DNA from 4 places in the Buttiauxella noackiae genome. Region 2 is predicted to be linked to each of the others. Evidence: predicted binding sites of a transcription regulator. Region 2 holds the regulator's gene; each other region holds the start of a gene.
What was found. The regulator PurR, encoded in region 2, represses purine synthesis genes. The targets are predictions, from matches to a motif close to CANGCAAACGTTTGCNTG.
Positions count from the first base shown of each region.

Region 1: the regulator PurR is predicted to act here: its motif matches at 4,984-5,001, upstream of IX31_RS08190 (NCS2 family permease).
Region 3: the regulator PurR is predicted to act here: its motif matches at 4,526-4,543, upstream of tusA (sulfurtransferase TusA).
Region 4: the regulator PurR is predicted to act here: its motif matches at 3,470-3,487, upstream of purH (bifunctional phosphoribosylaminoimidazolecarboxamide formyltransferase/IMP cyclohydrolase).

Region 1 is NZ_JPRU01000001.1:1,812,052-1,819,670, reverse strand. Features, by position in the region: gene IX31_RS08220 (tripartite tricarboxylate transporter permease) at 1-1,322, shown strand, start outside; gene IX31_RS08215 (LacI family DNA-binding transcriptional regulator) at 1,335-2,360, shown strand; gene IX31_RS08210 (YjcB family protein) at 2,418-2,699, opposite strand; gene soxS (superoxide response transcriptional regulator SoxS) at 2,936-3,259, opposite strand; gene soxR (redox-sensitive transcriptional activator SoxR) at 3,345-3,803, shown strand; gene IX31_RS08195 (glutathione S-transferase family protein) at 4,099-4,761, shown strand; gene IX31_RS08190 (NCS2 family permease) at 5,173-6,522, shown strand; gene IX31_RS08185 (Na+/H+ antiporter) at 6,777-7,619, shown strand, end outside.
Region 2 is NZ_JPRU01000001.1:331,914-339,532, reverse strand. Features, by position in the region: gene gloA (lactoylglutathione lyase) at 41-448, shown strand; gene rnt (ribonuclease T) at 541-1,200, shown strand; gene grxD (monothiol glutaredoxin 4) at 1,260-1,604, opposite strand; gene IX31_RS01470 (C40 family peptidase) at 1,967-2,815, shown strand; gene sodB (superoxide dismutase [Fe]) at 3,014-3,595, shown strand; gene cydH (cytochrome bd-I oxidase subunit CydH) at 3,648-3,737, opposite strand; gene purR (HTH-type transcriptional repressor PurR) at 4,033-5,058, shown strand; gene punR (DNA-binding transcriptional activator PunR) at 5,127-6,038, opposite strand; gene punC (purine nucleoside transporter PunC) at 6,154-7,347, shown strand.
Region 3 is NZ_JPRU01000003.1:239,985-247,603, forward strand. Features, by position in the region: gene zntA (Zn(II)/Cd(II)/Pb(II) translocating P-type ATPase ZntA) at 1-1,046, shown strand, start outside; gene IX31_RS16990 (TRAP transporter large permease) at 1,194-2,480, opposite strand; gene IX31_RS16995 (TRAP transporter small permease) at 2,495-3,004, opposite strand; gene IX31_RS17000 (TRAP transporter substrate-binding protein) at 3,039-4,022, opposite strand; gene tusA (sulfurtransferase TusA) at 4,224-4,466, opposite strand; gene IX31_RS17010 (7-cyano-7-deazaguanine/7-aminomethyl-7-deazaguanine transporter) at 4,642-5,307, shown strand; gene IX31_RS17015 (DcrB family lipoprotein) at 5,379-5,933, shown strand; gene IX31_RS17020 (MFS transporter) at 5,934-7,160, opposite strand; gene IX31_RS17025 (AI-2E family transporter) at 7,304-7,619, shown strand, end outside.
Region 4 is NZ_JPRU01000007.1:18,090-25,392, forward strand. Features, by position in the region: one part of gene IX31_RS23050 (IS3 family transposase) at 1-382, shown strand, start outside; gene purD (phosphoribosylamine--glycine ligase) at 452-1,744, opposite strand; gene purH (bifunctional phosphoribosylaminoimidazolecarboxamide formyltransferase/IMP cyclohydrolase) at 1,762-3,351, opposite strand; rRNA gene IX31_RS20705 (16S ribosomal RNA) at 3,963-5,502, shown strand; tRNA gene IX31_RS20710 (tRNA-Ile) at 5,572-5,648, shown strand; tRNA gene IX31_RS20715 (tRNA-Ala) at 5,769-5,844, shown strand; rRNA gene IX31_RS20720 (23S ribosomal RNA) at 6,051-7,303, shown strand, end outside.

The sequences.
Region 1 (7,619 bases), 1.5 Mb from region 2:
ATTGCGGTGCAGTTTACGGCGGCTCAATTACAGCTATTTTAATCAGTACACCGGGTACACCAGCGTCTGCAGCCACAGTGCTTGATGGTTACCCGATGGCGAAGAAAGGTGAAGCAGGACGCGCGCTGGGTTTATCGACCCTCGCTTCTATGTTTGGTGGTGTATTTAGCACCATCGCTCTGGTCTTAATCGCGCCCTTGTTGGCGAAAGTCGCGACCGGTTTTTCTTCGGCTGAATATTTCGCATTAGCGATATTTGGTATCAGCATTATTACCAGTGTTTCCTCACAGTCCGTTATTAAGGGACTTATTGGCGGCGTTCTGGGCTTATTTATTGCCACCATTGGGCTCGACCCAATGACCAGCGGAATGCGATTCACCTTTGACTCAATCTATCTGATGGGGGGGATTTCATTTATTCCTGTACTGGTTGGCTTGTTCGCCTTCTCTCAAGGCTTATTAAGCCTTGAGGAAGATCACCGTGAGCGTCTTGCAGGTATTGTGCGCCAGACTAAAAGCAAAATTGACCGTATTTTGCCGACCTGGTCTGACATTAAACGTGTGATGCCGACTTATATTCGCTCATCAGTCATTGGCACTGGTATCGGTGCGATTCCAGGAACGGGTGGTGATATAGCCTCGTTTATTGCGTACAACGAAGCCAAGCGTTGGTCAAAACATCCGGAAGAGTTTGGTCATGGTTCACCGGAAGGCGTTTCAGCTCCTGAAGCAGGCGCTAACTCTGTCGCAGGGGGAGCAATGGTGCCACTGATGACGCTTGGGATCCCTGGTGACGGCGCAACTGCGATTATTATGGGCGCATTTATGGTACAGGGCCTGGCGCTTGGGCCGCAGTTATTCACTGAACACCCGGTTGAAGTGAACTCCATTTTTATTGGGTTATTCGCCGCAAATATCTTCATGGGCATTATGGGCTTTATGGGAATGCGCTTGTTTGCCAAAGTGATGAGTGTCCCGCGTCGCGTGTTGGTGCCGATTATCTTTGTTTTGTGCTCGGTTGGCGCGTATTCCGTAAACCATGATATGACCGATGTGTTTGTGATGATGGGTGCAGGTCTTGCAGCTTACATTCTGATCAAGCTGGACTTTTCTATGTCGCCTATCGTAATTGGTATTATTCTTGGCCCAATGGCTGAATCAAATTTCCGTCGCACGTTAGTTATCTCCGAAGGTGATCCGATGATATTTCTGACGCGCCCGGTCTGTGCGGTGTTCTTAGGTATCGCGATACTGACACTGTTGCTACCGATTTTTGGTCCGCGTTTGAAAGCCTTATGGCGTAAACAAACCAGCTCCAGCTAAGGAAGGGTTAGATTGGCAAAGACAATTGAGCAAATCGCCATGGAGCTTGGCGTCTCCATCACAACGGTTCGCGCGGTGTTGAATGGCAACGCGCAGAAATATCGCATTAGCGAAAAGACCCAGGAAAGGATTAATAGCTACGTTAAAAAACATAGCTATACCATCAATCTTGCTGCACGTAGTTTGAAGTTGAATAAGACCGATACCTTTGGTCTGGTGATACCACGCTTATCGAACCCCTTCTTTTCCGCGCTGGCTGAATTATTGGAGGCTCGCTGCCGCGAACAGGGTTATCAGTTGATGATAAGTTGCACCAACAACGATGCTGCTTATGAAAATCTGTTGGTGAAATCGTTGGAAAATCGCAACGTTGATGGAATTTTTGTCGTGTCGACAAACGCGGCAAGCCAGGCGCATTACTTGAAAAACTGTCTGAAACCGATGGTGTTTCTTGATCGGGATTTTGGTGTGGAAGGTACATGCTGCGTGGTAACGGATAACGTTGATAGCGGTTTTAGGCTGACTGACGCAATGCTGAACCATATTCATGCGCCGATTCAATTCTTTGTGGGCGACCCTGATTCCCCTTCGATAATTGACCGTTTGACTGGATATCGCGCAGCGATGGAACAGCACGGCATCGAGTGGACGCCCGCGCATATCAGTAGCGCTGGGCACAACCAGTTGAGCGATGGGGAAAAAATGATGACGGACTACATCGACACCCATCATACCTGGCCGCAACATTTCATTGCGTCATCATTGCCTATTTTGCAAGGGGCATTAGGCGTGTTGCGTGAGCGGTATGGCTATATTCCTCATGAAATTAATATTGGCACTTTTGATGACAATATTATGCTGAGTTTCCTCGCCAACAATATTTGGTCGATGCGGCAAAATGAGAAACGGCTTGCGCAAGAAGCCTGCCAACTCATGCTGGAAAAAATTGCCAACCACGATGAACCGACGGGGAGTAGAGCCAAAGCTGAGCTGATATTCAGGCAAAGTACGGTGGATGCCCGCGACGGCAAAAGCTAACCGATACAAACAAAAACGGCCTCGCAATGAGGCCGTTATCAATTCAAATCAGACCCATCAGGTCAACACCATCGGCCATTCTGGCGGCGCATGGCTTGATATCTCAATCATGATGTCTTTGAACGATGCCCAAATTACTGGGAAATCGGCCAGAGTCAGCCCTAACAGACCCGTTGCAAACCACAAAGATGCAGCGATACCCAGACCACTGCTCACCAGCGCTAAAAATGCGTAGTCGGATTTGCGAAACTGGATGTTCAATGTGCTGGCTAAAAACATCAAAACCGCACTGACTAAAGGCCAGCGCATAAGTAAAACGCTGGTAGTAATTGCCGCCATGAAAACTGTTCCTTAAGCATAACTCATCACGCTCAACGGTTACGCGCGACACAAGGCGCGGCAAATACAGCTCAGGGACCGTCAGGGGAATGAGTGGGTACAGAAAATGTAAGAAGAATCCTGTCTCACAGGATTTGTGAACTATATCACACTTGTTCTTTTAATCGCCAGTTCTGCGGCGCATTTTCTGACCCATTTTATCGGGCTGTCAGGTAACAATTCTTCCACAAATAGCTTCAGGCGTGGTGGCGATAGTCGGTTGGTGTACGGTCGAACTCGCGGCGGAAAACACGCGAAAATGTCTGTTGAGAGACATAGCCATAGTCCATCGCAATATCAAAGATCGGGCGCTGCGTATTGCGTAACTCTTTGGCCGCCATCAACAGGCGACGCTGCCGAATGTATTCACCCAGTGTCTGGCGTTTCACCGTGCGGAACATCCGCTGAAGATACCATTTTGAATAGCCTGATTTTTTTGCCACAACATCAATGTTCAACGGTTGATCAATGTGATCGTCAATCCATTCAGTCAAAGTTTTAATAATGTCCTGATGTGCCATAAGCGATCCTCAAGCTCGATTTCAATTAGCTGGTTCTAATGGCAGCGAGTATAATTCCTCAAGTTAACTTGAGGTAAAGAGCATTATGGAAAAGAAATTACCGCGCTTTAAACCCTTACTCAGTCCTGGCGAAGTGGCGAAGCGTAGCGGCGTGGCCGTTTCGGCTTTGCACTTCTACGAGAGCAAAGGTCTTATCAAAAGCAGAAGAAATAGCGGAAACCAGCGTCGTTACACGCGTGATGTGCTGCGAAATGTAGCCATTATTAAAATTGCGCAGCGTATTGGCATTCCGCTGTCGACCATTGGTGAAGAGTTTGGCGTGCTGCCCGATGGACACAAAATCAATAAGAACGACTGGAAAAAAATGTCGTCGCAATGGCGCGAGGAACTGGACCGGCGCATTCATACGCTGACGGCACTTCGTGACGAACTGGACGGTTGTATCGGCTGCGGTTGTCTATCGGGTGCTGACTGCCCGCTGCGAAACCCAGGCGATAAACTCGGTGAAGAGGGGACGGGTGCTCGTTTACTGGAAGATGATTAACCTTAATAGCAGGCAAAATAGCAGGCAAAACTAAAGCGCCCAACTTCGGCGCTTTAGTTTATTCCCGGTCTTTGTCTTTCGATCTATCCCGCTTTTCGCAAGGAGGGTTTCCCCCGACATCAGCGTCCCTCAATCACACATTCTCAGGAGGTTCCGGATTGCGCTGACAATTTAATTGTAGTTCTGCTCGGCCAGGTTTCAAGGTGGTATTGCATGTTTTTTGAACAATTTTAATGCTTCACTCTTTGCACATTTACCTATAGTTAACTCATCTTGCTAAACAAAAGGTTACCTTATGCTTATCGTCCATCACCTCAATAACTCCCGCTCGCAACGCATTTTATGGATGCTTGAAGAGCTACAGGTGCCTTACCAGATTGTTCGCTACGAGCGCGAACCAACTATGCTGGCCCCCGCTTCATTAAAAGCCGTGCACCCATTAGGGAAGTCACCGGTGGTGGAAGATAATGGCAATATCCTCGCCGAGTCGGGGGCAATCATTGAATACCTGCAAGAAACCTATGACGCCGAAAGCCGCCTCAAACCGATCAGCAGCGAAGACAAACTCCGTTATCGTTTTTGGCTGCATTACGCCGAGGGATCGTTAATGCCGTTATTAATGATGAAACTGGTGTTCGGTAGTCTCGGGAAAGCGCCAGTTCCGTGGCTATTGCGCCCAGTGGGGAAGGTGTTAGGGCAGGGTGTGCAAAAAGCTTATCTCAATAAACAGATTATGACCCATGCGCGTTACCTCGAAGATTCGCTGCAACAAAATCCGTGGTTTGCCGGGCAGGCGTTTAGCGCCGCAGATATTCAGATGAGTTTCCCGGTGATCGCGTTGCTCTCGCGTGGTGGCATTAACGACTTACCGAATCTGCAAAATTGGTACGGTAAAGTGCAAATGCGTCCGGCCTGGCAGCGAGCAATTCAGCAAGGTGGACCATTTGAAATACCATAAGTCCAGTTATCGAAAAATCCTATGAGTCAGGAAAATATATAACCAGTATCTTGCATCATTGTTGCTAAATTGCGCATCGACGATAACGTTTGCGCACGAGGTGGCGATATTTTGACCGGCCAATGCTGTTTTCGACAAAAAGCGGCAAAGTTCGGTTGAAAATCCATGTAAGAAGGCCGGATAATCGTTTGCCTTAATTTTGACACCTAGTTTGTATGCGCGGAGTTAAACGTTTGCTTTTTTTGTGACGCCCTTATTTGTCACAAACGCAGTATAGGGATCTACTCAACTTATTCGCGTTACCGGAAAAGTCCGTAACCCGAAAAATGAAGGGTATGAACGTTTAATTAGCAGTGGATTGTCCACCACGCATACCAACGTAATCATAAAAATCTCAGGGGATTTTTCACTATGTCTAATCATTCTCCGCGTGCAACCAGCGGCATTGACGCCTGGTTCAAAATATCTGCACGTGGTAGTACCGTTCGCCAGGAAGTTGTGGCGGGTTTAACGACCTTCCTCGCGATGGTGTACTCCGTGATCGTTGTACCGGGCATGCTCGGTAAAGCAGGTTTCCCTCCTGCGGCGGTCTTTGTGGCGACTTGCCTGGTAGCCGGTGTTGGCTCTCTCGTCATGGGCCTTTGGGCGAACCTGCCGCTGGCAATCGGTTGTGCCATTTCACTGACTGCGTTTACCGCATTCAGCCTGGTGCTCGGCCAACACATCAGCGTACCTGTTGCGTTAGGTGCTGTGTTCCTGATGGGTGTGCTGTTCACTATCATCTCTGCAACCGGCATTCGTAGCTGGATTTTGCGTAACTTGCCGATGGGTGTTGCGCACGGTACGGGTATCGGTATCGGTCTGTTCCTGCTGCTGATTGCTGCCAACGGTGTCGGCCTGGTAATCAAAAACCCACTTGATGGCTTGCCAGTTGCGCTCGGTCATTTCGACAGCTTCCCGGTTATTATGTCGCTGATTGGCCTTGCGGTGATCATCGGTCTGGAAAAACTGAAAGTCCCTGGCGGCATTCTGCTGACCATCATCGGTATTTCTATTTTTGGCCTGATCTTCGACCCAAATGTTCATTTCTCTGGCATTTTTGCTATGCCTTCGCTGAAAGATGAAGCGGGTAATTCACTGATTGGCAGCCTGGATATCATGGGCGCGTTGAACCCAGTGGTGTTGCCAAGCGTTCTGGCGCTGGTAATGACTGCCGTATTCGATGCAACCGGCACCATCCGCGCCGTTGCAGGGCAGGCAAATCTGCTGGATAAAGACGGTCAAATCATCGATGGCGGCAAAGCGCTGACTACCGACTCCCTGAGCTCCGTGTTCTCAGGCCTGGTGGGTGCGGCTCCTGCTGCGGTTTACATCGAATCTGCGGCAGGTACTGCTGCAGGTGGTAAAACCGGCCTGACGGCAATCACCGTTGGTGTGCTGTTCCTGCTGATTCTGTTCCTCTCACCGCTCTCTTATCTGGTTCCTGCATACGCTACCGCTCCGGCGCTGATGTATGTTGGTTTGCTGATGCTGAGCAACGTGGGCAAAATCGATTTTGAAGATTTTGTTGATGCCATGGCGGGCCTGATTACTGCGGTATTTATCGTGCTGACCTGTAACATCGTTACCGGCATCATGATTGGTTTCGCAACTCTGGTGATTGGCCGTATCGTCTCTGGTGAGTGGCGTAAGCTGAATATCGGAACGGTAGTGATTGCCATTGCGTTAGTTGCCTTCTACGCCGGCGGCTGGGCTATTTAATCTTCATACTTCACGTTGCAGCTGTGTTGGCTGCACTCACTCACCCCAGTCACTTACTAATGTAAGCTCCTGGGGGGAGTTCTTTTGCCGCCTTGCTGCGACGTGAATTATTTTGATTAAATGAGCGCAAGTATTTCTGACTCATTCCAATCAAGTCTTTTCCTGTTTCCTTCCGGTGTAAAAAGTTGTTTTACTATCAGGTAAAATAACATCCTGCAAAAAGGGTTTCACGACACACCGTTCTCAAGGAAAGCATGGAAATTTTCTTTACTATTCTCATCATGACCCTTGTGGTTTCTCTTTCTGGCGTGGCAACGCGCATGCTCCCGTTCCAGATCCCGCTTCCGTTAATGCAAATCGCGATAGGCGCTGTGCTTGCCTGGCCGCACTTTGGTTTGCATGTCGACTTCAACCCGGAACTGTTCCTGGTGCTGTTTATTCCGCCATTGCTCTTTGCAGATGGCTGGAAAACGCCGACGCACGAGTTTCTCAACCACGGACGGGAAATCATTGGCCTTGCGCTGGTTCTGGTGCTGGTTACCGTGGTCGGCATTGGCTTCCTGATTTATTTCCTGGTGCCAGGCATTCCGCTGATCCCAGCGTTTGCGCTGGCTGCTGTTCTCTCACCGACGGATGCCGTGGCGCTCTCCGGTATTGTCGGAGAAGGGCGTATTCCCAAGAAAATTATGGGGATTTTGCAGGGCGAAGCGCTGATGAACGATGCCTCCGGCCTGGTATCGTTGAAAATGGCGGTTGCCGTGGCAGTGGGGACGATGGTGTTTACCGTCGGCGGTGCCACGCTCGAGTTCTTCAAAGTGGCGATTGGTGGTCTGCTGGCCGGGATTGCAGTTAGCTGGCTGTACGGTAAATCACTGCGTCTGATGAGCCGCTGGAGCGGTGACGAGCCTGCAACACAAATCCTGCTGCTTCTGCTGTTGCCGTTCGCATCTTACCTGATTGCCGAACACATCGGCGTTTCTGGCATTCTCGCGGCGGTTGCTGCGGGTATGACTATCACCCGTTCAGGCGTGTTGCGCAGCGCACCACTGGCAATGCGCCTGCGTGCGAATAGCGTCTGGGCGATGCTTGAATTTGTG
Region 2 (7,619 bases):
GGTTGTACAACTTGAAGAATAAAGAGGAAAAGAGGATTTTATGCGCTTACTTCACACCATGCTGCGTGTCGGCGATCTGCAACGCTCCATCGAATTTTACACTAACGTGCTGGGCATGACGCTGCTGCGTACCAGTGAAAATCCGGAATACAAATACTCTCTGGCTTTCGTTGGCTACGGCCCGGAAACCGAAGAGGCTGTTATTGAACTGACCTATAACTGGGGTACAGACAGCTACGATTTAGGCAATGCTTATGGCCACATCGCGCTGAGCGTTGATGACGCAGCTGAAGCCTGCGAACGTATTCGCCAAAACGGTGGCAATGTCACTCGCGAAGCTGGCCCGGTAAAAGGCGGTTCCACCGTTATCGCTTTTGTTGAAGATCCAGACGGCTACAAAATTGAGCTGATCGAAAGCAAAGACGCTGGTAAAGGCTTGGGTAATTAATATTCTGTACGGGTGCTATCTGCACCCGTTAGCTTCCCTTGTTAAAATTTGCCATAATGCGCGCTGCTTTTTCCCCGTATTAAGAGATCCTGATGTCTGACAACACGCAACTGCATAGCCTGTGCGACCGTTTTCGTGGTTTTTATCCGGTAGTCATTGACGTTGAAACCGCCGGGTTTAACGCTAAAACCGATGCTTTACTTGAAGTCGCAGCCATCACTTTAAAGATGGATCAAGACGGCTGGTTATCGATTGACGAAACCCTGCATTTCCATGTTGAACCTTTTGAGGGTGCAATTCTTCAGCCTGAAGCGCTGGCCTTTAATGGTATCGACCCGCATAACCCGTTGCGTGGTGCAGTGAGTGAATATGACGCGCTGCACGCAATTTTTAAAATGGTGCGCAAAGGCATTAAAGACACCGGCTGTAACCGCGCGATCATGGTCGCCCATAATGCGACATTCGATCACAGCTTTATGATGGCAGCGGCAGAACGTGCTTCTTTAAAACGTAACCCGTTCCATCCATTTGTGACCTTTGACACTGCCGCACTGAGCGGGTTGGTGCTGGGCCAGACGGTACTCGCCAAAGCGTGTATCGCCGCAGGTATGCCATTTGACAGCAGCCAGGCGCACTCAGCTCTATATGATACTGAGCAAACAGCCATGCTATTTTGCGAAATCGTCAACCGCTGGAAACGACTCGGTGGTTGGCCTCTACCCTTACCGGTTGAGCCAGAATCTGAAGCATAAAAAAAGCGACCTTAACGGGTCGCTTTTTACTTCTGGCTAGATCTGATTCGGGTTGCAAATTACTCTGCGTCTGGCTCTTCAGATTTGTACTTAGCTGCAGTCTCTTTAATCAGAGATTGCAATTCACCACGCTGATACATCTCAATGATGATATCGCAACCGCCAACCAGCTCACCATCAACCCACAGCTGCGGGAAGGTAGGCCAGTTAGCGTATTTTGGCAGCTCAGCACGGATGTCTGGGTTCTGTAAAATATCAACGTACGCGAAACGCTCACCACAAGCGGATAGCGCCTGCACAGCCTGGGCGGAGAAGCCACAGCTAGGCAGTTTCGGAGAACCTTTCATATAAAGAAGAATTGGGTTCTCAGTAATCTGTTGTTGGATTTTTTCAATAGTGCTCATTGCATGCTTCCTCAAACCAAGTCCTGGCATTAGCCTGCCATTGTAGCGATTGACGCCCCCTCCAGAAAACACCATTTTTTACAGGGTTTTTCTGTCGTACGCGATGGAGGGACAACATGCATTAAGAATAACACTTTTCCTGCCACTGAAAATCAGCAAATAATCCTAAGCCTGATCAATAAATAGCCTTACAACCATTAGTTTGGTTATTTTTTTTGCGTCCGGTAACGAAACAGCAAGACGAATAGTAAAAGGTTATTAACTTTATCGTACTTAATAGATTAGAATCGGCGGGTTTCGCAAAATCATACACGGGCATGATGGTTTTTCTCATGCATTCATTTTAACCAGGGGATTGTCGAGTGGCGCGGATAACAAAAATTTCTATCACGCTCTGTGCTCTGCTATTTACCTTGCCGTATACACCATTGACGCAGGCGTCTGAGCACGCTCGTCCCGTGGTGGCGTCCAAAGCGCACGTTGTGAAAAATACAACGAAGAGCACAGAAAAGAGCAGTAAGAGTAAAACCACCACCGCCAGCAAAAAAAGCACCACCTCAGCTAAAACGGCCAGCAAGAAAAAAGAAACAACTGCCGCAAAAAGTAAAACCGCCAAAAATGCCAGCAGCGCTAAAACAAAGAATCTTGCAAAAAACTCCCGCAATAAAACTTCTAAGCTCGCAAAAGCCCAGCCTGTTACTTTCACCGAAAAATGCAGCAAGCCGCGTAAAGGCCATAAAGCGCATTGTGTAAAAGTGAAATCAGAACAGCCAACGACGATTGCAGCGGCGCATAAAGTCCGTGTGCAAAAAGCACAAAAAACGGCAATGAACAAATTGATGGGCCAGATCGGTAAGCCGTATCGTTGGGGTGGCACCTCACCAGTTACCGGTTTCGATTGCAGTGGTCTGGTTTACTACGCATACAAAGACTTAGTGAAGTTCCGTATTCCTCGTACCGCTAATGAGATGTATCACCTGCGTGATGCCTCATCTGTAGATCGTGGAGAGCTGGAAACGGGTGATTTGGTGTTCTTCCGTACTCAGGGTCGTGGTACTGCTGATCACGTTGGTGTATACGTCGGCAATGGTAAATTCATTCAGTCACCACGTACCGGTCAGGACATCCAGATCACCTCTTTGAGCGAAGATTACTGGCAACGTCACTATGTCGGCGCAAAACGCGTTATGACACCTAAAACCATTCGTTAAATCTGCTACCTGCCCTTCCCTGGGCAGGTAAGTTCCCTCTTTTGCTTATCCTTTCAATTTGTTACCCTAAACCCGCACTAAAAGTGTTTATTTAACAATAGATACCCAAAGTAATTCGAGTTGCATCGCAGCGGCAAGAGAATGAATAAAGCCAACAAAGATGTAGCTCGAAGTATCACGGGTAATAAGGAGTCAGCAATGTCGTTCGAACTACCTGCACTACCATATGCAAAAGATGCTTTAGCACCGCATATCTCCGCCGAAACTCTGGAATACCATTACGGTAAACACCATCAAACTTATGTCACTAACCTGAACAATCTGGTTAAGGGCACCGCGTTTGAAGGTAAAACTCTCGAAGAGATCGTTCGGACTTCCGAAGGTGGCGTGTTTAACAACGCAGCTCAGGTCTGGAACCATACCTTCTACTGGAATTGCCTGGCACCAAATGCTGGCGGTGAACCAACTGGAGAGCTTCTGGAAGCCATTAATAAGTCATTTGGTAGCTTTGCTGAGTTTAAACAGCAATTCACTGATGCGGCTATCAAAAACTTTGGCGCTGGCTGGACCTGGCTTGTCAAACAAGAAGATGGTGCTTTGGCGATCGTCTCTACCTCAAACGCGGGTACACCACTGACAACAGCAGCAACGCCGTTATTGACTGTGGATGTGTGGGAACATGCGTACTACATCGACTACCGCAATGCTCGTGCTGGTTACCTTGAGCATTTCTGGGCGTTGGTGAACTGGGAGTTTGTTGCGAAGAACCTGGCAGCATAAAACCTAAAAGATATGGGCCGCGATTGCGGCCCATTTTAATCAGAGCGATGTATCAATGCAGTACGGCGGTTAGCGCGCCACACACAATCAGTGCCAAAACAACAACCGTGGTCATGATTGAAAATTTCAGATCGGTACTCATTAGCAAACTCCTTTTATTACCTTACAATCGGTGTGTCGGATTGATTTTCCCACAATCAGACATAAAAATCCCCCTCGTTTTAACCTGATATCGCTTTTCCCTCTTTCACTTTTCTCCAGGATAGGCCAAAATCCCACGCTAATTTATTGCGTACCATCTATTCAACGCCCTCCTTCCGTTTTATGTCGCAATCCCGGCATACCTGCAACCTTAACGTTGCCTCAGGAGTTAGCGTACGCAATCGTTTAACACATTGGTTATCAGGGGTTTACGATATGGCCCGGAGTGAAATTTAATGGCGACAATCAAGGACGTAGCGAAGCTCGCAAACGTTTCCACTACAACCGTATCACATGTGATCAACAAAACCCGTTTTGTGGCGGAAGAGACACGTAATGCGGTATGGGCTGCGATTAAACAATTGCACTATTCACCTAGCGCCGTCGCGCGTAGCTTGAAAGTTAATCACACCAAAACGATTGGTTTGCTAGCCACTTCCAGCGAAGCACCCTATTTTGCCGAGATAATTGAAGCTGTCGAAAATAGCTGCTTTGAAAAAGGCTATACCCTGATTCTGGGTAATGCGCATAACAACTTCGAAAAACAGCGCGCCTATTTGTCCATGATGGCGCAAAAACGCGTTGATGGCCTATTGGTGATGTGTTCTGAATACCCGGAATCATTACTGACTATGCTTGAAGAATATCGTCACATCCCAATGGTTGTGATGGACTGGGGTGAAGCCCGCGCAGATTTTACCGACTCCGTTGTCGATAATGCTTTCCACGGTGGCTACCTGGCAGGACGTTATTTGATTGAGCGTGGCCACCGTGAGATTGGTGCAATTCCCGGTCAAATGGAACGTAATACCGGTGGTGGCCGCCATGCAGGGTTTATGAAGGCACTTGAAGAAGCGGGTATCTCTATTCCTGACAACTGGATTGTTCAAGGTGACTTTGAACCTGAGTCAGGCTACCGCGCCATGCAGCAGATAATCGGTCAGTCTCATCGCCCAACTGCAGTATTCTGCGGCGGTGACATTATGGCGATGGGCGCAATTTGTGCTGCTGATGAGATGGGTTTACGCGTGCCGCAGGATATTTCCATTATCGGTTACGACAACGTGCGTAACGCGCGTTATTTCTCACCGGCATTGACCACTATTCACCAGCCGAAGGATTCGTTGGGTGAAACAGCATTCAATATGCTGCTGGATAGAATCGTCAATAAACGCGAAGAGTCGCAGTCGATTGAAGTCCATCCACGTCTGATTGAACGCCGTTCAGTGGCAGATGGTCCATTCCGCGATTATCGTCGCTAAGTTAAGTCGGATGACGCTATGCTTATCCGACCTATGAAATGCAGTTGTCGGGTGGATTACCACCCGATTTATAATGGCTCCTGCAACCACTCCTGATTCATCGTCTCGCTATCCCCTAAATACTCCAGCAGCCAGGCCAGGGCTGGCGAAGCGTCATTTTGCCGCCATGTCAGGCAACATGCTGCATCCGGGAATGGGTTATCGAGTGTCAGCTGACTCCACTGCCCAGAAGCCAACCACGGCCTTGCTATGTGCAATGGCACCATGCCGATACATAACCCCGCGCTAAGACAATCAGAGCCTGATTCCCAGTCCGGAACCACAACTCGACGCTGGTTATCCAAAAGCCAGGTAATACGCTTCGGTAGCGAACGGGAAGTATCTTCGAGTACTAACGACGGCCAGGCCCGTAGATCATCATCACTTAAAGTTCCGCCCTGTCGTGCCAGCGGATGGTTTGATGACACCACACAGCGCCAGCTCAGCGCCCCCATATCGCGAAAAGCATAGCGCCCCCCGACAGGAATGGCTTGTGTCGCGCCAATCGCGACTTCAACTCGTCCGTCAGCTAGCGCATCCCACACGCCATTAAACACCTCCTGAAAAATACGCAGTTCGATATCAGGAAAGTGGCGATAAAAATCCAACACCAACTGCCGCGTTCGTTCGGGCTTAACGATATTATCGACGGCTATCGCCAGATGGCCGCGCCATCCATTTGCGATCTGTTGGCACTGTTGCCGTGTCGTCATCATTTTTTTGATAACAGAGCGGCCTTCTTTCAAAAAAAAGATGCCTGCGGGGGTTAATTCTACATCCCGATGACGACGTTCGAATAACGGAACGGCTAACCAGTCTTCCAACTGCCGTACCGTATAGCTGATAGCTGACGGAACGCGGTGTAACTCTTGTGCTGCACCGCTGAAGCTACCATTGCGCGCTACCGCATCTATCACTTCCAGCGAATATTCTGACCACATTTCTCTGCTCACAAATTTTTTGAACGCAACCTACAAATATTAGCGTTTCACAAGCGTATTTGCACTCCGTACACTCACGCGGCAATCAACCTGCACGATAAAACAAGAGAACATTATGCAACCATCAAAAGGATTTCTTATCTGGCTGGCTGGATTAAGTGTGTTGGGCTTCCTCGCCACAGACATGTATCTGCCTGCTTTCGCTGCCATTCAGCAAGATTTACAGACCGATGCCTCCGCCGTCAGTGCGAGTCTGAGCCTGTTCCTTGCCGGCTTTGCGCTTGCCCAGTTAATGTGGGGGCCGTTATCTGACCATTTCGGACGTAAACCAATTTTGTTAGCAGGCCTGAGCCTGTTCGCCGTCGGTTGTATTGGTATGTTGTGGGTAGAAAGTGCCACTGCTCTGCTGGTGCTGCGCTTCGTTCAGGCCGTTGGTGTATGTTCTGCCGCGGTAAGCTGGCAGGCGCTGGTGACCGATTACTACCCGGCAAACCGTGCAAATCGTATTTTCGCAACGATTATGCCGCTGGTTGGCCTGTCTCCTGCGCTGGCTCCGCTTCTGGGTAGTTGGATTTTGACCCACTTTGACTGGCAGGCTATTTTCGCCACGCTGTTTGCCATCACACTGGTGCTGATGATCCCAACTTTGCGTCTGAAACCACGTACCCAGCACCACCCGCAAACAGAAGACAATAAAGTCAGCTTTATGTCGTTACTTCGCTCGCGTGTATATAGCGGCAACGTATTGATTTACGCAGCCTGCTCAGCCAGCTTCTTTGCCTGGCTAACCGGATCTCCGTTTATTCTGAACGATATGGGTTACAGCCCGGCGGCGATCGGCCTGAGCTACGTACCACAAACTATCGCCTTCCTGATTGGTGGATACGGCTGCCGTAGTGCTCTGCAAAAATGGCAAGGCAAGCAAATGCTGCCCTGGCTGTTGGCTCTGTATACTCTGAGTATTTTCGGCACGTGGGCGGTCGCTGTTAGCGGTCATGCCACCCTGACTGCTCTGCTGATTCCATTCTGTGTGATGGCCATTGCCAACGGCGCTATTTACCCAATTGTTGTCGCTTCCGCCTTGTTGCCTTTCCCACAAGCCACGGGAAAAGCCGCAGCGCTGCAAAACACGCTGCAATTAGGGCTATGTTTCTTCGCAAGCCTGATGGTTTCCTGGCTTGTGGCAACACCGCTGCTGACCACCACCAGTGTCATGCTAGCCACAATTGTGCTGGCCATACTGGGCTATTTGTTTCAGCGCCGCAAAAATGCCGAAGTCTGGCAAACGGCTGAATCCGATGCACATTAAGATTAAAATAACTCAGCATTAATGTAGTTAGCTTGCTAAGAATATGTGATTGAATCACCGCTTAAGCGAGCCTATACTCATAAACGGCTCAACAAATAACACCATAATAATCACATTAAAACGGGAGCCTCTTGGCTCCCGTTTTTGTTTTAGAGGTTTTTTTTGGGGCTCCCGGTCCCCTTTCTCTGTTCTACGTCGGATATCAGGCACACGGAATTTTCCGTGACATTTCTCACATGCCCAAAATAGCGTCTACGCTGTTTTAAGGTTCC
Region 3 (7,619 bases), on a different contig from region 2:
TGATTGGTTGCCCGTGCGCGCTGGTGATTTCCACTCCTGCCGCAATCACTTCAGGGCTTGCGGCGGCGGCTCGCCGTGGGGCATTAATTAAAGGCGGCGCAGCACTCGAACGCCTCGGGCAAATTCAGCATATCGCTTTTGATAAAACCGGCACGTTAACCGCCGGAAAACCACAAGTGACAGCCATTGAAGTAAATGGCGAACTTAGCGAAAACGATCTGCTGGCACTGGCCGCTGCCGTAGAGCTTGGATCGTCGCATCCCCTTGCCCAGGCGATTGTGCGTGAAGCGCAAAACCGCAATCTGGAATTGCCCGACACCAGTGCACACTGGGCGCTGGCAGGTATTGGCGTGGAAGCCACACTTAATGGCGAAACATTGTTATTAAGTGCGCCGGGTAAGCTCGCAAATACCGTGCTTAGTACGGCCTGGCAGCAGCGAATCACTCATCTTGAAGCCGAAGGCCAGACGGTAGTTGCACTCTTACAACAAGGCCAGTTACTTGGCATTCTGGCTTTACGCGATACCTTACGCAGTGATGCAAAAACGGCAGTTGCAGCACTGCACAACCTCGGGGTTCAGAGCGTGATGCTAACGGGTGATAACCCACGTGCAGCAGCAGCCATCGCGCAGGAATTAGGAATGGATTATCGTGCAAGCCTGTTGCCTGCCGATAAAGTCAGTGCGGTGAATGAACTCAACGCCCGTGCACCGTTAGCGATGGTCGGCGACGGCATCAACGACGCTCCCGCAATGAAGGCCGCAACTATCGGTATTGCGATGGGCAGTGGCACGGACGTCGCGCTTGAAACCGCCGATGCAGCTCTCACGCATAACCGTCTGACGGAATTGGCTAGCATGATTAGCCTGGCACGAGCCACGCATAACAATATTCGCCAGAACATCACGATCGCGTTGGGTCTGAAGGGGATTTTCCTGGTGACCACGCTTTTAGGGATCACTGGCCTGTGGCTCGCGGTATTAGCCGACTCAGGTGCGACGGCATTGGTTACGGCCAATGCTTTGCGGTTGCTGCGGAAGAAATAATGAAATGCCCGGCCAGCTTTGGCTGGGCATTTGTAACAACCTTCTTGAACGTCGAGTTAATGTCGGGTGGCACTGCGCTTACCCAACCTACAAAATCCCGGTTCGTAGGGTGGATAAGCGACTGCGTCATCCACCGATTAGGGCGAGTTAATTCATCCCCAAAGTATGCGGCAACCACAGCGAAACCGCCGGGATATACGTCACCATCGCCAGCACCAACAGCAGCATGGCGTAAAACGGCAACATTGCGCGAACCACCACTTCGATTTTCTGCTTACTCACCGCGCTGGCGACAAACAGCACCGAACCGACCGGAGGTGTAATCAAACCGATGCCCAGGTTCACCATCATGATCATGCCAAAGTGAACCGGATCGATACCCAGTGAATTCGTCACCGGTAAGAGTACCGGCGTGAGGATCAGGATAATCGGCGCCATGTCCATCAACGTGCCAATCAGCAGCAGCATGATGTTCAGATACATCAGAATCACGTACTTGTTGTCAGATAGCGAAGTGAAGAACTCGGTGATGCGCGAAGGCAGTTGCATATAAGTCATGACCGCACCGAACGCCGCCGCGAAACCGATCAAAATCATCACAATAGAGACTGTTTTTACGGTGCGGAACATCAGTTTTGGCAGTTCGTTCCACTTGTAGTCGCGGTAGATAAACATGGTCACGAAGAACGCCCACACGCAGGCCACTGCCGCCGATTCGGTTGCGGTAAAGACCCCGGTTAAAATCCCGCCGAGAATAATGACCACCGTCATCAAGCCCCAAAGCGCATCAAAGAAAATTTTTAACGCTTGTTTGAAGGGAATGCGTTCACCTTTCGGATAACCGCGCTTATGAGCAAACCCGAGGCACATCACCATCAGGCTGAAACCCAGCAGCAAACCTGGCAAGATCCCGGCGATAAACAGTGTAGCAATAGAAACTGTGCCACCCGCCGCCAGAGAGTAAATCACCGAGTTATGGCTCGGTGGGATCAAAATCGCCTGTACCGATCCACTAGCAGTCACCGCAGCGGCATATTCACGTGGATAACCCTTTTTCTCCATTTCCGGGATCATTACGCTGCCGATAGATGCCGTATCCGCCACAGACGATCCGGAAATCGCGCCAAAGAAAGTGGACGCCACGATATTCACCAGCGACAACCCGCCGCGAATAAACCCAACGAAAATATACGCAAAATTGACCAGACGACGGGCAATGCCCCCTTCCGCCATAATCGCCCCGGCCAGGATAAAGAACGGGATCGCCAGCAGGGTAAATTTATTCACCCCACTAGTGATTTGAATCATGATCGCTTCTAGCGGCAAATCTATCCATAGCGCTCCCACAATGGCGCTTAGCCCAACGGCAAAAGCCACAGGCATACCCACTGCAAGCAGCACCGCGAGTGTTGCTAATAATATAAATGCGTCCATGTTATCCCCTGGTCTTAACCATGATTACCAAGCAGCACTACCGGGCGGTTCTCTTGAGAGCCAAACAGTAATCGCTCGACAACAAACAGAATCAATAAAATCGCGCCAACAGGCAGCGGGAGATAGGTTTGGCCAGAAGTGAGAACAGGGAATTCGGCAACAGGTTGCTCCCATAAATCTGCACACAGGTAGAAGCTGTAATAGAACATCACCAGTGAGATGATCAGCATGAGCAGGTCGACGATACGTGCGCAAAACGTCTGCCACGCAAGCGGCAGACGATCTGTCAGCATGTTAACCGCAATATGTGAACCGGCGCGGTAACTTACCGCCGCGCCAATGAACGTGAAGGTCACCATGCAGATTATCGCTACAGGTTCCGGCCAGGACTCCCCACGGTTAAGGACATAGCGCGAGAAAATTCCAATCGGAATAATGACAGTCATCACCAGCAGAGATAGCCCCGCCACAAACATCGCCAGCAAATAAACTTTATCCATCAAGTCTGAATAGCGTTGGGACATAGGATGTCCTCCACGAAAACGTTAGCGGCAAAAGTTACTGAACATCAGCAATAGCTTTCATCAGGTCCTGATGTTTATCGCCGTATTCTTTACGGACTGGCTCCGTCGCTTTCACAAACCAGGCTTTGTCGATTTCATGGAACTGCACGCCACCGGCTTTCATTTTTTCCAGCGCCTGTGTGTTATAGGCATTCCATAATTGGCGCTGTTCCATTTGCGCGGCACGCGCCAGGGTAAGAATTTTTTGCTGCTGGTCAGGCGTCAGTTTGTCCCACTTCACTTTGGAATAAAGCAGCATTTCTGGCGTGATGAAGTGGCCGCTCAGCGTGTAGTTCTTGGCGACCGGCATGTAGTTGTGGGCAATAAATGTCGGTGGATTGTTTTCAGCGCCGTCGATAACGCCGGTTTGCATACCGCTATACACTTCGCTCACGCCCATCGCGACCGAGTTTGCGCCCATGTCTTTAAGCGTTGCCAGTGCGACCGGGCTACCCTGAACGCGGATTTTCATCCCCTTAAGATCTTCAGGTTTTACAACCGGGTTTTTGGTAATCAAGTTACGTGTGCCAGAGTCCATCCAGCCGAGGAACACCAGGCGAGATTTCGGGTTATTCGTCAGCTTGTCGCCAATCTCTTTCCCTAAATCGCCGTCGATTACTTTGTGCATATGGTCTTCATCGCGGAATACGTACGGCAGGGTAAAGACTTCAACATCCGGCAGGATCGCAGCAACCGGCGCCATCGAAACGCGGATCATATCGATCGCCCCCATTTGCGCCTGTTCGATCATCTGTTTTTCATCCCCAAGCACACCGCTTGGGAACACTTTAATCTCTAAATCACCATTGGTTTCTTGCTTAAGTTTTTCGCCCATATGCTGCACCGCGACCACGTTCGGATAACCTTCCGGGTGAACGTCAGCGGCTTTAATCACTTGTGCGAGTGCAGAATGTGCAAACAGAACTGACGCGGTAGACAGACATAAACCAGCAAAAGCAGGCAGAAAGGTCTTCTTCATTGTGTCGCTCCAGCAGAGGTAGAAATGTGAGGTAGGAAGTAAAACAATGTTTTAATTTGTCGATTAAAAACTAGACTACGTGGAGAAAAGCGTGGGTGAAGCACTTCACAAAAAGCGACAAAAAATGAAATTGGGGTTCATTAGAGATGCAAAGAGGGTTCAGAAGCCCAAAGCGGGGAGCAGAGGGCTTGCGCGGCGTTATTAGCCTTTACGCAACAGGTATTGGTAAGGCAATGATTCCACTTGTTTGGCAAGCAGTTCGTGTTCCATGAAAATGCAAAATCCAGGGATATCGCGGGTAGTTGCCGGGTCATCAGCAATCACCAGCAGGGTTTCGCCAGCCTGCATATTGCGGACTGTTTTACGCACCATCATGACGGGTTCGGGGCAGCGCAGGCCCAAGGCATCGAGAGTGTGGTCAGGATTAGAAAAAAGATCGGTCATGAGAAAACTCGCAATTAACAAACCGCGATAGTTTACGCCGGGAAGATTCTCGTGCAAGTCACGTGAACGATTGCGTTAAAATTAACCATTGCAAAGCGGGGCTAAAGCAGTATCATCGCCCCCGCTTTAAAAAAGACCAGGGTTCCCTCACCCCTTTCACTAAAAAGGCTACAAAATGACGCAGTTCAATTCTACTCAGCGCACTAAAGCGCTGTTCTGGCTATCGCTATTCCATTTGCTGGTGATCACCTCCAGCAACTATCTGGTGCAATTACCGGTCTCGGTTTTTGGCTTCCATACCACCTGGGGCGCGTTTAGTTTTCCGTTTATTTTCCTCGCAACTGATCTGACGGTACGCATTTTTGGCGCCCCTCTCGCACGCCGCATTATTTTTGCCGTGATGATGCCCGCGCTGATTATTTCGTACGCCATTTCTGCACTATTTTATATGGGCACCTGGCAAGGGTTTGACGCGTTACTGCACTTCAACCTGTTCGTCGCCCGTATCGCCGCCGCCAGCTTTATGGCTTATGCGTTAGGGCAGATTCTGGATGTGCACGTGTTTAACCGCCTGCGTCAGAGCCGCCACTGGTGGCTTGCGCCAACGGCTTCAACGTTCCTGGGTAACGTCAGCGACACCCTCTCCTTCTTCTTTATTGCTTTCTGGCGCAGCCCGGATGCGTTTATGGCGCAGCATTGGGTCGAAATCGCCATCGTAGATTACTGCTTTAAAGTGCTTATCAGCATTGTATTCTTCCTGCCGATGTACGGTGTTTTGCTGAATATGTTGTTGAAACGTCTGGCAGATAAGTCTGAAAGTTCGGCGTTGCAGCCGGGTTGACGGTGGTTGAATTATCTTGTGATAAGATGCGTAGAAGGCCGCAAAGGCTTGCTAACGTAAAGGAAGAAGTCATGGGTAACCTGGTAAAATATGTCGGTATCGGCCTGCTGGTATTAGGCCTGGCCGCTTGCGATAACAACGACAGCAAAACGGCTACTACGCCTGCGGCGCAAAGCAGCGCAGCCGGTCAGCCGGTCAGCCTGCTGGACGGGAAAATAAGCTTTGCACTGCCCGCCGATATGACCGACCAGAGCGGTAAATTGGGCACTCAGGCAAACAACATGCACGTATATTCTGATGCTACGGGTCAGAAAGCAGTCATTGTGATTGTCGGTGACAATACGCCTGACGATTTGGCAGCTTTGACAAAACGTCTTGAAGAACAACAACGTGCTCGAGACCCGCAGCTGCAAGTCGTGACCAATAAATCCATTGAGATTAAAGGCCACACGCTGCAACAACTTGACAGTATTATCTCTGCAAAAGGCCAGACAGCTTACTCATCTGTTATCCTGGGTAAAGTAGATAACCAACTGTTAACCATGCAGATCACACTGCCTGCGGATAATCAGCAACTGGCGCAAACTGCCGCTGAGAACATCATTAATACCATCACCATCAAATAACTATTGTTGCTGTGATGATGACACGGCCTCCGGTTGCTCAACCGGAGGCCGTTTTTTTAACTGCCATGCCATCAGCAATGCGATACAAACCAGCACTGCTGCCGCCAGATAAATCACCGATACACCGGAGTAAGCCATCACTAACCCGGCGAACGGCCCGGTAATACCCAGCGATAAATCCATAAATACGGTATAGGTCGCAAGTGCACTTCCCTGGTTTTGCTGCGGCACCATTTTCACCGCCACCACGCCCAGCGCCGGGAACACCAACGAGAAACCCGCACCGGTAAGGAATGTGCCTACTTTTGCCATCCACGGCTCAACGGCAAACCCTACAAACAGCAAACCGATAATCTCGACCGAGAAACAAATCATTGCCACATTCAGGCCGCCGAAGCGGTTAATCCCGTTCGGGAAAAGTAAGCGAGTGCCCACAAACGCACAACTAAAGAGTGTTAACGCAAAAGCAGCACCGTCCCAGCCTTTGGCGTCGTAAAACAGCGTGATGAAAGTTGCGATCACACCAAAACCGGCAGATGCGAGAGCGAGCGCCATACCATAAGGCCAGACGCGGCCTAGCACCGCGCGAAACGGCAGCGGTTTGCCTTTATTGGCTTTTACCGCCGGACGTGGAAGTGCCAACAACACAGCCACCAGTGCCACTGCCATAATAATTCCAGCTAACAGTTTTAGCCCGCCGAGATGATAAAAGAGCACGCCCAACGGAGCGCCCATCGCTATCGCGCCATAGGTCACAATGCCATTCCAGGAGATCACCCGCCCAATATGCAGCGACCCGACGACACCCACGCCCCAGAGCGTTGAACCGGTTCCGGCAAAACTTTGCCCAATCCCTAAAATGACGCGTCCTATACAAAGCAACACCAGACTCACCAACGGCCAGGCACTGCCAAGCGCCGCCAGCATGTAACTCGCCCCACTCAGGAAGCAGCCGCATAAACCAAAAATGACGATTTTTTTAGGGCCAAGAATATCTGCGTAGCGCCCGGCATGTGGGCGGCTTAGCAACGTGGCGAAATATTGCAGGCTTATCACAAGCCCGGCCCAAAATGCGCTATAGCCCATCACGTCATGAACGTAACCTGGCAAAACAGCCAGTGGCAGGCCAATGGTCATGTAGCTTGCAAAGTTGAACATCACTACAGAGACAATCTGTAGATTGAGTCGGAAACTGCTTAATGCGGGGGTAGGAGTGAGGTCAGGCATCGGGCATTCACTTTTAAAACAGCGTTCCCCAGTATATACACGTCGAGATTCACATTTCAGCAACAGACTTTCAGACTTGCCCTGCGGGTGCGAAATAAACGAAGCGCTACACTTAGAGAATTCTTCCTTTTCAGGATTTTTCCATGCTCTCTCCAGAACCCGATAAAACCGGGCTACATATTCTAATAAAGCTTTCAGCGCTGGTGATTATTCTTGCCGGGATTCATGCTGCGGCAGACATTATCGTGCAGCTATTGCTCGCGCTATTTTTTGCCATTGTGCTCAATCCGCTGGTCACCTGGCTGATTCGTCGAGGAGTAAACCGCCCGCTCGCAATTTCGATGGTCGTGTTTGCGATGCTCGTCGTACTGACGATGGTGGTCGGTGTGCTGGCGGCATCCATGTCTGAATTCATCGATATGCTGCCGAAGTACAACAAGATGCTGACGCAAAAAGTGT
Region 4 (7,303 bases), on a different contig from region 2:
GATGGAGCATCGACCCGTTCTGTCGATGGTGGACGATATGCTGAGTAAGGCGCTGTCGGTTCTGAGTGAAGGTGAATATCCGCTGGTACATTCAGACCAGGGTTGGCAGTATCAGATGGCGCACTATCAGAAGCGACTCAGGGAAGCAGGGCTGAAACAGAGTATGTCACGCAAGGGAAACTGCTATGACAATGCGGTGATAGAAAGCTTCTTCGGCACGCTGAAAACGGAATGCCTGTATCTGGAGGAGTATAAAAGCATCAGGGAGTTACGGGATGCTATTGACGAATATATCTACTATTACAACCATGAAAGAATAAAACAGAAACTAAAAGGCCTGAGTCCGGTAGAGTACCGAACCCAGGCCCAGATAGCCGCCTGATATAAACCGTCCAACTTTATGGGGTCAGTTCACGCGGGCGGTCTTGAATATCACATCGAGTTTTGAATCTTACTTTGCGTTTTCACGCTCAATAGCACGATAGCCAATATCTGAACGGCTAAAACTGCCATCCCAATGGATATCCTTCATAAGCTCATATGCGCGCTGCTGCGCTTGTGCAACGGTATCGCCTAATGCGGTCACGCACAGAACGCGTCCGCCATTCGTCACGACCATATCGTCTTCACGTAGTTTAGTTCCGGCATGGAAAACCTTGCCGTCTGCAACTTCTTCAAGTGGCAGACCATGAATCACATCACCGTTACGGTAATCAGCAGGGTAGCCGCCTGCGGCCATCACGACACCCAGCGATGGGCGCTCGTCCCACTTCGATGTTGTCACATCCAGCTTGCCATCACAGGCGGCCAGACACAGCTCAACCAGGTCTGATTGCAGGCGCAGCATAATCGGCTGGGTTTCAGGGTCGCCAAAGCGGCAGTTAAACTCGATAACCTTCGGGTTACCTTGTTTGTCGATCATCAGGCCAGCATACAGGAAACCGGTGTAGGTATTCCCTTCAGCCGCCATGCCGCGCACGGTTGGCCAGATAACCAGGTCCATAGCACGCTGGTGGACTTCATCAGTCACGACCGGAGCCGGGGAGTAAGCCCCCATACCGCCAGTATTCGGGCCGGTATCACCATCTCCAACGCGTTTATGATCCTGACTGGTAGCCATCGGCAGCACATTCTTACCGTCAACCATCACAATGAAACTGGCTTCTTCGCCATCGAGGAACTCTTCCACCACGATACGGTGTCCGGCGTCGCCGAAGGCGTTACCAGCCAGCATATCGTTTACCGCTGCTTCTGCTTCTTCCAGCGTCATTGCGACAATCACGCCTTTACCGGCAGCCAGTCCGTCGGCTTTAATCACAATCGGTGCACCTTTTTCACGGACGTAGGCCAGCGCTGGCTCCACTTCAGTGAAGTTCTGGTATTCAGCCGTTGGGATTTTATGGCGAGCCAGGAAATCCTTGGTGAAGGCTTTGGAACCTTCTAACTGCGCAGCGCCCTGAGTTGGGCCAAAGATTTTCAAGCCAGCCGCGCGGAATGCATCAACCACGCCAATCACCAGTGGCGCTTCCGGGCCAACAATCGTCAGATCGATTTTTTCGTTTTGCGCAAAGCTGAGCAGAGCAGGGATGTCCGTTGGGCTAATCGCCACGTTCTGCAAAGCGGGTTCCAGAGCCGTGCCGGCATTGCCTGGAGCAACAAATACCGTGCGCACTAAGGGTGACTGCGACGCTTTCCAGGCCAGCGCATGTTCGCGCCCGCCATTACCTATCACTAATACTTTCATTTATAGACGCTCCGGGATTAATGGCGGAAGTGGCGCATATCGGTAAAGATCATGGCGATCCCATGTTCGTCAGCGGCGGCAATCACTTCGTCATCGCGGATCGAACCGCCAGGCTGGATAACACAGCTCACGCCAACTGCCGCAGCGGCATCAATACCGTCACGGAACGGGAAGAAGGCATCGGATGCCATTGCGGAGCCTTTTACTTCCAGGCCTTCATCACTTGCTTTGATACCGGCAATTTTAGCGGAGTAAACACGGCTCATCTGACCGGCACCTATACCAATAGTCATATTCTCGCGGGCATACACAATCGCGTTGGACTTAACAAACTTTGCTACCTTCCAGCAGAACAACGCATCACGCAGTTCTTGCTCTGTCGGCTGGCGCTTGCTAACAACACGCAGGTCTGCGGCTGTAACCATACCCAGATCGCGATCTTGTACTAACACACCGCCGTTAACGCGTTTGAAATCCAGGCCCGGAACACGTTGTTGCCACTGGCCGCAAGTCAGAACGCGAACGTTTTGCTTAGCAGATGTGATCTTCAGCGCTTCTTCGCTGGCTGACGGAGCAATAATCACTTCAACGAACTGGCGGGAGATAATCGCCTGCGCGGTTTCGGCATCCAGTTCACGGTTGAACGCGATGATGCCCCCGAATGCAGACGTTGGGTCAGTTTTATAGGCGCGGTCGTAGGCATCTAATAAGGAATTGCTAACAGCCACACCGCAAGGGTTTGCATGCTTCACGATAACGCATGCAGGCTCGTTGAACTCTTTCACACATTCCAGTGCCGCATCGGTATCGGCAATGTTGTTATAAGAGAGCGCTTTGCCCTGAACCTGAGTTGCGGTGGCAACGGAGGCTTCTTTAATTTCTTCTTCTATATAGAAGGCGGCTTGCTGGTGGCTGTTTTCACCGTAACGCATATCCTGCTTCTTAATGAAGTTCAGGTTTAGCGTGCGAGGGAAACGACCAGAAGGATCTTTGCTTTCGCCATGGTATGCAGGAACCATGCTACCGAAGTAGTTGGCGATCATGCTGTCGTAAGCGGCGGTGTGTTCGAAAGCCTTAATAGCCAAATCGAAACGGGTTTCTAACGTCAGAGATCCTTCATTAGCATCCAGCTCGCTAATAATCGCTCCGTAGTCACTGCTCTTTACTACGATTGCCACATCTTTATGGTTCTTCGCAGCGGAACGCACCATGGTTGGGCCACCAATATCGATATTCTCTACCGCATCTTCCAGAGAGCAGCCTTCGCGGGCAACAGTCTGTGCGAACGGGTAGAGGTTGACGACAACCATATCGATTGGGGAGATAGCGTGTTGTTCCATGATCGCATCATCCTGGCCGCGACGGCCCAGAATACCGCCATGGACTTTTGGATGCAGGGTTTTGACGCGTCCATCCATCATCTCCGGGAAACCGGTGTAGTCAGAGACTTCGGTTACCGGCAGGCCAGCTTTAGCCAGCAGATGAGCGGTTCCGCCAGTGGACAGCAGCTCCACGCCACGTTGGGAGAGCGCCTGGGCGAATTCGACGATACCGGCTTTGTCAGAAACACTGAGCAGAGCGCGGCGTACAGGACGACGTTGTTGCATGGTTTGATCCCTTAGCTTTGGTTCGCATATAGAAGAGCGTTAGCTGAATTTTAGTTATTTTCCCTAAAACTCAGCTAACGCCCCAAAACGGGGCATCCAATTATTGCGGGTGCATTGTAGCGAAAACGTTTGCGTCACGCTCGCAAAATTTAGGACCTCATCACGAATGTGGATAACTTTGTGCACAACTGCGTATAAGGTGGGGTTTTGCTGTGGAATGCAGCAGTCAGTCAAATTMGTGCATATTTAGGGTTGCAGCCTCAGGATAACTCCCTATAATGCGCCTCCATCGACACGGAACATGTGAACAACATCACAGAGTAACGGCGGCGATGAGAGTCAAATATCCTGAAATTAAGGGTTGACTCTGAAAGAGGAAAGCGTAATATACGCCACCTCGAGTTAGCAAGCGAAAGCGCSYAACTCACTGCTCTTTAACAATTTATCAGACAATCTGTGTGGGCACTCGCAGGATTGATATCTCAGATACCTTCGGGTATCACAAAAAATATCAAGTCTTGAAGAGTGACCAAGCAGTAATTCATTTAGTTGAATTATTACGAAAGTTAATTTTTGAGCACCGCTTCACGAGTTGAAGCAAATCAAGCTTTTAATTGAAGAGTTTGATCATGGCTCAGATTGAACGCTGGCGGCAGGCCTAACACATGCAAGTCGAGCGGTAGCACAGGGAGCTTGCTCCTGGGTGACGAGCGGCGGACGGGTGAGTAATGTCTGGGAAACTGCCTGATGGAGGGGGATAACTACTGGAAACGGTAGCTAATACCGCATAACGTCTTCGGACCAAAGAGGGGGACCTTCGGGCCTCTTGCCATCAGATGTGCCCAGATGGGATTAGCTAGTAGGTGAGGTAATGGCTCACCTAGGCGACGATCCCTAGCTGGTCTGAGAGGATGACCAGCCACACTGGAACTGAGACACGGTCCAGACTCCTACGGGAGGCAGCAGTGGGGAATATTGCACAATGGGCGCAAGCCTGATGCAGCCATGCCGCGTGTATGAAGAAGGCCTTCGGGTTGTAAAGTACTTTCAGCGAGGAGGAAGGCATTGTGGTTAATAACCGCAGTGATTGACGTTACTCGCAGAAGAAGCACCGGCTAACTCCGTGCCAGCAGCCGCGGTAATACGGAGGGTGCAAGCGTTAATCGGAATTACTGGGCGTAAAGCGCACGCAGGCGGTCTGTCAAGTCGGATGTGAAATCCCCGGGCTCAACCTGGGAACTGCATTCGAAACTGGCAGGCTAGAGTCTTGTAGAGGGGGGTAGAATTCCAGGTGTAGCGGTGAAATGCGTAGAGATCTGGAGGAATACCGGTGGCGAAGGCGGCCCCCTGGACAAAGACTGACGCTCAGGTGCGAAAGCGTGGGGAGCAAACAGGATTAGATACCCTGGTAGTCCACGCCGTAAACGATGTCGACTTGGAGGTTGTTCCCTTGAGGAGTGGCTTCCGGAGCTAACGCGTTAAGTCGACCGCCTGGGGAGTACGGCCGCAAGGTTAAAACTCAAATGAATTGACGGGGGCCCGCACAAGCGGTGGAGCATGTGGTTTAATTCGATGCAACGCGAAGAACCTTACCTACTCTTGACATCCAGAGAACTCGCCAGAGATGGCTTGGTGCCTTCGGGAACTCTGAGACAGGTGCTGCATGGCTGTCGTCAGCTCGTGTTGTGAAATGTTGGGTTAAGTCCCGCAACGAGCGCAACCCTTATCCTTTGTTGCCAGCGGTTCGGCCGGGAACTCAAAGGAGACTGCCAGTGATAAACTGGAGGAAGGTGGGGATGACGTCAAGTCATCATGGCCCTTACGAGTAGGGCTACACACGTGCTACAATGGCGCATACAAAGAGAAGCGACCTCGCGAGAGCAAGCGGACCTCATAAAGTGCGTCGTAGTCCGGATCGGAGTCTGCAACTCGACTCCGTGAAGTCGGAATCGCTAGTAATCGTAGATCAGAATGCTACGGTGAATACGTTCCCGGGCCTTGTACACACCGCCCGTCACACCATGGGAGTGGGTTGCAAAAGAAGTAGGTAGCTTAACCTTCGGGAGGGCGCTTACCACTTTGTGATTCATGACTGGGGTGAAGTCGTAACAAGGTAACCGTAGGGGAACCTGCGGTTGGATCACCTCCTTACCTGAAAGATACGAACTTGCGTAGTGCTCACACAGATTGTCTGATAGAAAACGAGCAGTAAAACCTTATAGGCTTGTAGCTCAGGTGGTTAGAGCGCACCCCTGATAAGGGTGAGGTCGGTGGTTCAAGTCCACTCAGGCCTACCAAATTCTCCCCTGTTCTGCGTTGCAATTCCGGCTCGCATACCAAAGTATGCGTCGCGAAATTGCGCCTTGACCAGTGAAGAATTATCGGTAAGAAAAAATATAAGGTTTTACGAAATCGATGGGGCTATAGCTCAGCTGGGAGAGCGCCTGCCTTGCACGCAGGAGGTCAGCGGTTCGATCCCGCTTAGCTCCACCATCATTTCATGCTCACCCAATACTTCTAAGTGTACTGTTTAACAGTGTGCTGAGAAGTATTTGCTCTTTAAAAATCCGGAACAAGCTGAAAATTGAAACGACACACTGTTTCCTTTCTCCGTAATAAGAAAGGAAGTGAAGTGTGTTCGAGTCTCTCAAATTTTCACAACATCGATTGTTGTCTTACGAGACACCTTCGGGTTGTGAGGTTAAGCGACTAAGCGTACACGGTGGATGCCCTGGCAGTCAGAGGCGATGAAGGACGTGCTAATCTGCGATAAGCGTCGGTAAGGTGATATGAACCGTTATAACCGACGATTTCCGAATGGGGAAACCCAGTGCAATTCGTTGCACTATCGTTAAGTGAATACATAGCTTAACGAAGCGAACCGGGGGAACTGAAACATCTAAGTACCCCGAGGAAAAGAAATCAACCGAGATTCCCCCAGTAGCGGCGAGCGAACGGGGAGCAGCCCAGAGTCTGAATCAGTTTGTGTATTAGTGGAAGCGTCTGGAAAGTCGCAGGGTACAGGGTGATACTCCCGTACACAAAAATACACCTACTGTGAACTCGAAGAGTAGGGCGGGACACGTGGTATCCTGTCTGAATATGGGGGGACCATCCTCCAAGGCTAAATACTCCTGACTGACCGATAGTGAACCAGTACCGTGAGGGAAAGGCGAAAAGAACCCCGGCGAGGGGAGTGAAACAGAACCTGAAACCGTGTACGTACAAGCAGTGGGAGCCTCTTTTATGGGGTGACTGCGTACCTTTTGTATAATGGGTCAGCGACTTATATTCTGTAGCAAGGTTAACCGTATAGGGGAGCCGCAGGGAAACCGAGTCTTAACTGGGCGTTAAGTTGCAGGGTATAGACCCGAAACCCGGTGATCTAGCCATGGGCAGGTTGAAGGTTGGGTAACACTAACTGGAGGACCGAACCGACTAATGTTGAAAAATTAGCGGATGACTTGTGGCTGGGGGTGAAAGGCCAATCAAACCGGGAGATAGCTGGTTCTCCCCGAAAGCTATTTAGGTAGCGCCTCGTGAACTCATCTTCGGGGGTAGAGCACTGTTTCGGCTAGGGGGCCATCCCGGCTTACCAACCCGATGCAAACTACGAATACCGAAGAATGTTATCACGGGAGACACACGGCGGGTGCTAACGTCCGTCGTGAAGAGGGAAACAACCCAGACCGCCAGCTAAGGTCCCAAAGTCATGGTTAAGTGGGAAACGATGTGGGAAGGCACAGACAGCCAGGATGTTGGCTTAGAAGCAGCCATCATTTAAAGAAAGCGTAATAGCTCACTGGTCGAGTCGGCCTGCGCGGAAGATGTAACGGGGCTAAACCATGCACCGAAGCTGCGGCAGCGACGCTTAGGCGTTGTTGGGTAGGGGAGCGTTCTGTAAGCCGTTGAAGCTGGACTGTGAGGTCTGGTGGAGGTATCAGAAGTGCGA